DNA from 2 places in the Bariatricus sp. TF06-38A genome. Region 2 is predicted to be linked to the other one. Evidence: riboswitches for the same ligand, from Rfam matches in the RefSeq annotation. Region 2 holds a riboswitch; the other holds the start of a gene.

Region 1 (4,315 bases), on a different contig from region 2:
ATTTACACAGAGGATACAACTGTGCTTCCTCAGTATGTTGGCCCGACAGCAGAGATTGAAAGAGCATTTATCAACCAGGGATGTGTGATCAATGGAAAAGTCAAAAATTCTGTATTGTTTACAGGTGCAAGAGTCGGCGAAGGTGCACAGATTATTGACAGTGTACTGATGCCGGGCGTTGAAGTAGAAGAAGGTGCAGTTGTAACAAGAGCGCTTGTGGCTGATGGCGTAAAGATTGGCAAAAATGCAGTTGTCGGATCAGCAGACAGTGAACATATTGAATTAGTATCAAAACGTGTTAAGGGGGATGAGTAATATGGCACAGGCATTTGGAATCGTAAGTTTTGCCGGCAACAATATCCGGGTAGGAGAGATGCAGAATTATCGTCCGGTTGGTGCTGTTTCATTCCTTGGAAGATACAGAGTTATCGATTTCCCAATCTCTAATATGAGCAACAGTGAAATCGAACATATTCAGGTTTATGTAAGAAGAAAACCGCGTTCTCTTACAGAACATCTTGGAACAGGCCGTCATTACAATATCAACTCAAAGAGTGGTCGTCTTCATATTCTTTATTCTGATTTTGCAAATGCAGAATGGAGTGTATACAATAATGACCTGGCGGCATATGAAGAAAATATGGAGTGTATTGAAGCTGTAAAATATCCATATGTAGTTATTGCACCAAGTTATATGATTTATACACAGAATTATGATGAATTACTTAAGACACATATTGAATCCGGTGCAGATATTACCCTGTTATATCACAGTGTGGATAATGCAAAAGAATACTATCTGAACTGTTCAACACTTAATCTGAACAAGCAGAAGGGTGTCCTTTCATTGGAACCGAACCATGGTAACGCGAAAAACCGTAATATTTTCATGGACACTTATGTAATGCGCAAAGATCTGTTTATGGAACTGGTTAAAAAGGGAAGAAAGATTTCTTCCATGTTCACACTTAATGATATTGTGAATATGGCATGCAGTGAACTGGATGTACGTGGAGTGTCACATCGAGGATTCTTTGCATCTATCACAGATTTTAAGAGCTACTATAATGCAAACTTATCACTGATCGATATGAAGAATGCAGTGACTTTGTTTGATAAGAATTGGCCGATTTACACAAGAACAAATGATTCATGCCCAACAAAGTATTATGAAGGAGCAAGTGTCAAGAGTTCAGTAATTTCCAATGGATGCCTGATCGAGGGTACTGTTGAGAATTCGGTAATCGGACGTGGATGCGTAATTAAGAAAGGTGCAGTTGTCAAAGACAGTGTTATCCTTCCGGGAGTTGTAATTGGAGAGGATGCACGGATTGAAGCGCAGGTAGTGGACAAGAGTGCAAGGATTGTCCATGCAAAGGAACTGATTGCAGATCCGGAAAAACCAGGATATGTAAGAAGAAACGATACTTTATAATCAAAAGAAATTCAACAGAGAGAAGAATGCCGGCTTGGGCAGACTTCTCTCTGTTTTTTGGTTTCATAAAAAAAGAGGCTCATAACGAACCCCTTTTGCTGCTTTGTAAAATTATAATCTATTCGCGTCCCATTTGTAAAATCGGGCTGATCTTTTTGTAGATCAGGAATACGATCAATGATACCAGGAAACCTTTCAGCAGATTGAAAGGTGCAACAGAAAGTAAAACAAAAGTCAGAAGACTGTTGATATGACTGTTGACTGCGGTTCCCATGGCAACCAGTGCGTCGATCGGCATATGGAATGCAACAGCGTATGCCGGAAGCAGAAGGTATGCATTGATAAAACATCCGACAATTGTCATAAAAACAGTTCCTGTTACCATACCGATGATCGCACCCTTGCGAGAATGTAACTTCTGATAAATCAGGGAAGCCGGAATACACATTGCACATCCGATCAGGAAGTTTCCGAGGTCTCCAACACCAGCTGTTGATGTACCTCTGATCAGGAGGTTCAACAGGATTTTGACCAGTTCGATCAAAGCGCCGGCTACAGGTCCCATGGTAAATGCTCCGACAAGGACCGGAACTTCACTGAAATCAATTTTGTAAAAGGTTGGTGCAAATGGAAGTGGAATATCAAATAACATCAGAACCATAGCGATTGCTCCGAGCACACCAATCTGTGCAATTACCTTTGTGCTGATACGTTTTTTTTCTTTCGTTGTTGTTTTTGGGTTTGTCATTACATCTGTACTCATTTTTTCTCTCCTTTTCTCTTGACATAATCAGATGAATTGAGGAGGAAAATCTTCGAAAGCCTATGCAAAAAAATCCCCGACGTAATACGTCGGGGGGATTATTTGCAAAATCACTTTTTCTTCTCTCATCCAGACTTTACTGTCGGTTTTGGAATTGCACCAAATCAGCTGTCAGAAATCTGACAGGTCGCGGACTGTAACCGCCGGTTGGGAATTCTGCTTATACTATAGCGATAAGAAGTCACCCTACCCCGAAGAATTTCCTTGTTCATTTGAACACATTATAGCGCAGGCGTATATAAAATACAAGTACAAGTTAAGAAAAGACAGTGTTTTTCTAAACCCGGAGTGAGCAGTAACGACTTGTTTCCAAAGATTCGGTATGATATAATCGGTGTGACTTAATCTGATATGGAGGAAAATGAATGAATATAAAGTTTGAAGTAAAAATGACAAAAAAAGCCATGTTTGATTTTATGCTCTATACTTCCTACACAAGCCTTAGTGGAATCGTTGGTGTGATTTTCGGTGGTGTAACACTGGTGCTGGGAATCAGACAATGCATGTTTGGAAGCTACAGTACAGCAGCAACGTTCTTTTTGTTTGCCGCAATTTTTCTGATCGGAAACCCACTTCATTTAAAAGCACGTGCGGCAGAACAGGTAATGCGCTCCCCGATGTTTCAGAAACCGATTAGTTATGAACTTAACGAAGAAGGAATCCGCATTTCACAGGATGAACAAAGTGTGCTTAATGAATGGGGAGATTTCCGGAAGGCAGTTTCAACCGGTCAGTCTGTAATTATATATGTAACAAAGGTAAGAGCACTGATTTTTCCAAGAGAATCCCTGGGAGAACAGTATGCGGCAGCAGTGCAGATGATTTCTACACATATGCCAGCCAAGAAAGTCAATATCAGACACGTCAGTGCAAATTAGGAGGCAGACCAGAAGATGATAATTGAAACAAGAAGTGCCAAAGAAACCTATGATCTCGGTAAGAAGATCGGGAGTCATGCAAAAGCAGGAGAAGTCTATACACTGGTAGGAGATCTCGGCGTCGGAAAGACCGTATTTACCCAGGGACTGGCAAAAGGACTGGGGATTGAAGAACCGATCAGCAGTCCAACCTTTACAATAGTCCAGGTATATGATGACGGAAGACTTCCGTTCTATCATTTTGATGTGTATCGGATTGGTGATATTGAAGAGATGGACGAGATTGGTTTTGAAGACTATGTATATGGAGACGGTGTAAGCCTGATCGAATGGGCGAACCTGATTGATGAGATTCTTCCGGCGAACCGGACAGAGATCACGATAGAAAAAGATCTGGAACAGGGATTTGATTTCCGCCGGATTACGGTAGAGAAAAGAGGAGAATAATATGCGCATTTTAGCAATAGACAGTTCGGGACTTGTTGCAACTGTCGCAGTAGTTGAAGAAGAAAACGAAATTTCCAAAACGATTGCAGAGTATACGATCAATTATAAAAAGACACATTCACAGACCTTATTACCGATGTTGGATGAAATCGTGAAGATGACGGATATGAATCTGGATACGATTGATGCGATTGCGGTAGCAGGAGGACCGGGATCATTTACCGGACTCAGAATTGGTTCAGCAACTGCAAAGGGACTGGGGCTGGCACTGAAGAAGCCTTTGATTCACATTCCGACAGTAGACGGACTTGCTTATAATCTGTGTTATACAGACAGGATCATTTGTCCGATCATGGATGCAAGAAGAAATCAGGTATATACTGGTATTTATCAGATGGACGGTGATAAACTGCAGGTTTTGGAAGCACAGATGGCAGTCGAAATCGATGAACTTGCCAAAAAACTTTGTACTTATGGAAAACCAGTGATCTTTCTTGGAGACGGTGTACCGGTGCATAAAGACAGGTTGGAGAAGGAATTGATGACGAATTATGATATTGCATTTGCACCGGCACATATGAACCAGCAGAGAGCGGCAGCAGTCGGTATGCTTGGAATTCAGTATTATAAAGAAGGAAAAACAGAAACCGCAATGGAACACAAACCGGATTATCTGCGTGTATCACAGGCAGAACGGGAAAGAGAAGAACGTCTGAAAGCAGAAAAAACACA
Region 2 (4,315 bases):
TTTTCCAGATTCACCCTGTCCCCAGCTTTTTTCTTCAGCAGTGTGGTTTCCTCTCCGGTATGAGGAATGACTGATACCTGAAAGCTTTTTTCACTTACTTCTGCCACTGTCAGACTGATCCCGTCAATACAGATTGAACCTTTTTCTACGATCAGTTCCAGAATCTCCGGCGTTGTCCGGATTTTTACCCATACCGCATTTTCTTCCTTTCTGAGTTCTTCAATCATTCCGGTCCCGTCAATATGTCCTGCAACGATATGTCCACCGAATCTGCCATCTGCCGCCATCGCGCGTTCCAGATTCACTTTCTCACCGATCTTCGTATCACCAAGATTGGTTCTTCTCACTGTTTCCGCCATCACATCTGCGGTAAATCCATCCTTTTCCAGAGAAACCACCGTCAGGCAGACACCATTTACCGCAATACTGTCTCCGATCCTGGTTCCACCGAGTACTTTTTTTGCCCGGATCGCAATCTTCCCGGATGATCCAGAAAGTCGGAGTGACCGGATAGATCCGGTTTCTTCTACAATTCCTGTAAACATTTACATTTCCTCCAAAACCTTATACTCTGCCAGAATATCTTCTCCAACCTGCGAGATTCTCATAAGCTGTAACTTGATGGCATCGTCTACTTTCTCAATTCCAAAGCCTTCCACCGGAGTCTTGCCGCCTCTTCCGCCAAAAATTTTCGGTGCGATAAAAGCTTTCACCTCATTTACGATACCGGATTGCAGGGCATCCTCATTTAAAGTTCCACCGCCTTCAATAAGTACACTGTCAATTCCCAGCTCTCCAAGCTTTCTCATCAGAAGCTGCAGATTGATCTCCCCTTTTTCCGAAGGAACTCTGAGAAGCACGACTCCAAGCTTTTCCAGACTGCGTTTTTTCTCTTCTAAATAAATCGCATTCCCCTTTTCACCGGCATATGCAACAATCGTCCGGTATCTCCCTGCTGTCTGGCAGATCTGACTGTCCAGTGGGATCCTGAGCATACTGTCACAGATAATTCTGACCGGACTTTTCTTTCCCTCCAGACGCACATTCAGCATCGGATCATCTGCCAGAACCGTTCCGATTCCTGCCATGATTGCCATATAGTCATGGCGCATCTCATGTACCAGACTTCTTGCTTCCTCACCGGATATCCATTTTGATGCTCCTGTTTTTGTCGCAATCTTTCCGTCTGCCGTCATTGCGTATTTCATCACCACATAGGGCAGCCCTGTTGTGATATAGTGGAAAAAGACCGGATTTAACGCATCACATTCTTCGCGCAGGAAATCCTCTTCCACCCGGACGCCTGCCTCGCGTAAAATCTTTGCTCCTTTGCCGGACACTTTCGGATTCGGATCTCTCGATCCGATCACAACCCGTGCAATCTTCTGTTCCAGAATCGCTTCCGTACATGGTGGTGTCTTCCCATAATGGCAGCACGGCTCCAGCGTCACATAAAGTGTTGCTCCCTCGGCGCTTTCTGTCAGGGATGCGATTGCGTTCCGTTCTGCATGAAGCTCACCACATTTTTCGTGATACCCTTCCCCGATAATGCTTCCATTCTTTACGATCACGGCACCAACCATCGGGTTTGGATTTGTCCATCCACGTCCTTTTTTTGCCAGTTCAATTGCACGGCGCATGTAAAATTCATCTGTCATTTTTTCTCCTTTCTCATCTCTCCCGGAAAAGCCCCCTGGAAATGTACTCTGCTAAACATTTTAGGTATGTTGCCGGATAAGTCTCTTTTCAAAAAATGTGCTTTGGCATATAGGAAAAGCCCTGACAGATTCTCTTACCTGTCAGGGCTTTCTTTCTCAGTTATATCGCTGTACGCTCTGTCATACTTCTCGGAAATACCATTTTCTCATCGAATCTGGCCTCGGCATTTTATTTTCCGGAAAATAAAAACTCTGGAATGATTCCCATTCCAGAGCGTTTTACTTTTTATTCCTGCATATATGATAGAAACCGCTTCTATCAGCAACGATTCAACTTCTTCCATCCAGACTTTACTGTCGGCACTGGAATCTCACCAGTTCATGCCTTACGGCTCGCGGGCTTTACCGCCGGTGGGGAATTTCGCCCCGCCCTGAAGCATTATTTTGTTTTACAAAACTTACTATAGCACGTTACCGCAGTAATTGCAAGATTATTTTTTCGACAAACCAGTATGTTTATGCTATTCTTATATGGAGATATCAGAGTCCGCCTATTACCAGGCTGGTACAGATGGTTATTTCATTTAATCTGGCTTTAAGAAAGACGAGGAATTCAAAAACATGTTTCATAAATTTTTAAAATACATTTTCCAGAGTATTTCCGGAATGATCGGTGTCTCCGTCTACATTCTGGCAGATACCTTTTTTATCTCTTACAAATGCGGTGCAGATGGACTTGCTGCCCTGAATCTGATCCTGCCGGTGTTCGGTCTGGTCTTCGCAATCGGTTCGATGATCGGAATCGGCTCCGCCACACGATACAATATCAGCACAGCCAAAGGTTCACCTTCGGACTACTATTTTACCCAGTCCATCTTCTGGTGTCTCATATGCAGCATTCCTTTTATGCTCACCGGAATCTTCATTCCGCATAAAGCACTTGCACTTTTAGGGGCAGATGCCGGGCTCATCCGGCTTGGACGTAATTATATGCGTATCGTCCTGCTCTTTACCCCGTTTTTTATGTCAAACTATACCTTCACGGCATTTGCGAGGAATGACCATGCGACCTCTATCGCCATGATCGGTTCCATTTCCGGAAGCTTCTTTAATATTTTATTTGACTATATTTTCATGTTCTCTTTGAATCTTGGATTTCTGGGGGCTGCACTTGCAACCGCTCTTTCACCGGTTGTGACGATGCTGGTATGTTCGACACATTATCTTGGAAAGAATAACCATGTAGAGTTTCATTGGCGCAAGCCCTCTCTTCGCCGGATCATCGGATGCTGCCAGCTTGGTGTTTCTGCATTTTTTGCTGAAATTTCTTCCGCTGTCATTACGATTATATTTAACATGCTGATCCTGCGCATTGCGGGAAATATCGGGATCGCAGCCTACGGCGTAGTTGCAAATATTTCACTGGTCGCAATGGCGATCCTAAACGGACTTGCCCAGGGTGCACAGCCGCTGATCAGCCAGAGTTACGGAAAGGGTGAACATGATCTAGTCCGTAAATTTCTCAACTGGTCTCTTGCTGCAGCACTTCTGATCGAGCTTGTGATCGTTGTACTGATCTACGGATTTACGGATACCTTTATCAGTATCTTTAACAGCGAACATAATCTCCAGCTGCTTGCTTACGCCCATACTGGTCTTAGGCTTTATTTCCTGGGCTTTTTAGTCGCCGGTATCAATATTGTGCTGGTTGCCTATTTTTCCGCAATCGACCGGGCACGTCCTGCCGTCCTTGGTTCTGTTATGCGCGGCATTATCGCAATTGCTTTCTGTGCAATCCTGTTCTCACAGATTCTGGGGCTGAATGGAATCTGGCTTTCCTTCTTAGGATCAGAAATCATCACATTTTTTGTGATTCTGATTTTCCGGAAATCTTGATTTTATAATTGACAATTTTTCTTTTATCATGTATTCTTTAATTATAGTAATGATTCTTATTATCAAGTTTTGAAAGTCAGGAGGAATGTTATATGGATAAAAAAGCACTTTATAATTTATCTTATGGAGTATTTATGCTTGCAACACGCTCTGGGAATGTAGTAAACGGATGTATTACCAACACCTGCATCCAGGTTGCGAATAATCCGGTACGGATCGCAATCTCTGTGCTGAATAGCAACTATACCTGTGATCTGATCAAAGAGAGCGGCATTTTTACGTTAAGCCTGCTTGACCAGACCTGCTCTTTTGAAACGATCCGGCATTTCGGTTTCCAGTCCGGCAGAGATGTTGATAAATTCGCAAATATCACTGCACCTGCAGATGAAAATGCAGTTCCTTACCTCGGATGGCAGACTTGTTCTGTTCTCAGCGCAAAAGTAGTTTCCAGACAGGATCTTGGAACACATACCCTTTTTATTGCTGAAGTAACCGATGCGAAACTTTTAAGTGACAATCCGCCTCTGACTTACGCAGATTATCAGGCACATGTAAAGCCAAAACCAGAACAGAAAAAAGAGGATAAGAAGATTATCGGATGGCGCTGTAAGATCTGCAATTATGTATACGAAGGAAGCAATCTTCCGGAAGAATTCACCTGCCCGCTCTGTGGACACGGCGCAGATGATTTCGAACCGATTTATGAAAATGCATAGCCTGTTGGAAAATAGACGTTTCAAAAAGAGGGAGTGTATGACTTG

The links. A riboswitch is a leader RNA that binds a small molecule or an ion and turns the genes downstream of it on or off. The one in region 2 is predicted to bind FMN.
Region 1: linked by a shared signal. The riboswitch ahead of PG418_RS06415 (ECF transporter S component) and the one ahead of ribD (bifunctional diaminohydroxyphosphoribosylaminopyrimidine deaminase/5-amino-6-(5-phosphoribosylamino)uracil reductase RibD) in region 2 are both predicted to bind FMN.

Annotation. Positions count from the first base shown of each region.
Region 1 covers NZ_JAQFCE010000005.1:51,976-56,290, reverse strand. Annotated here, with positions in the region: gene PG418_RS06425 (glucose-1-phosphate adenylyltransferase) at 1-315, shown strand, start outside; gene glgD (glucose-1-phosphate adenylyltransferase subunit GlgD) at 317-1,435, shown strand; gene PG418_RS06415 (ECF transporter S component) at 1,554-2,198, opposite strand; FMN riboswitch at 2,312-2,461, opposite strand; gene PG418_RS06410 (YcxB family protein) at 2,624-3,136, shown strand; gene tsaE (tRNA (adenosine(37)-N6)-threonylcarbamoyltransferase complex ATPase subunit type 1 TsaE) at 3,152-3,583, shown strand; gene tsaB (tRNA (adenosine(37)-N6)-threonylcarbamoyltransferase complex dimerization subunit type 1 TsaB) at 3,585-4,315, shown strand, end outside; gene rimI (ribosomal protein S18-alanine N-acetyltransferase) at 4,315-4,315, shown strand, end outside.
Region 2 covers NZ_JAQFCE010000009.1:77,569-81,883, reverse strand. Annotated here, with positions in the region: gene ribE (riboflavin synthase) at 1-545, opposite strand, end outside; gene ribD (bifunctional diaminohydroxyphosphoribosylaminopyrimidine deaminase/5-amino-6-(5-phosphoribosylamino)uracil reductase RibD) at 546-1,658, opposite strand; FMN riboswitch at 1,987-2,101, opposite strand; gene PG418_RS09120 (MATE family efflux transporter) at 2,280-3,554, shown strand; gene PG418_RS09115 (flavin reductase) at 3,647-4,270, shown strand.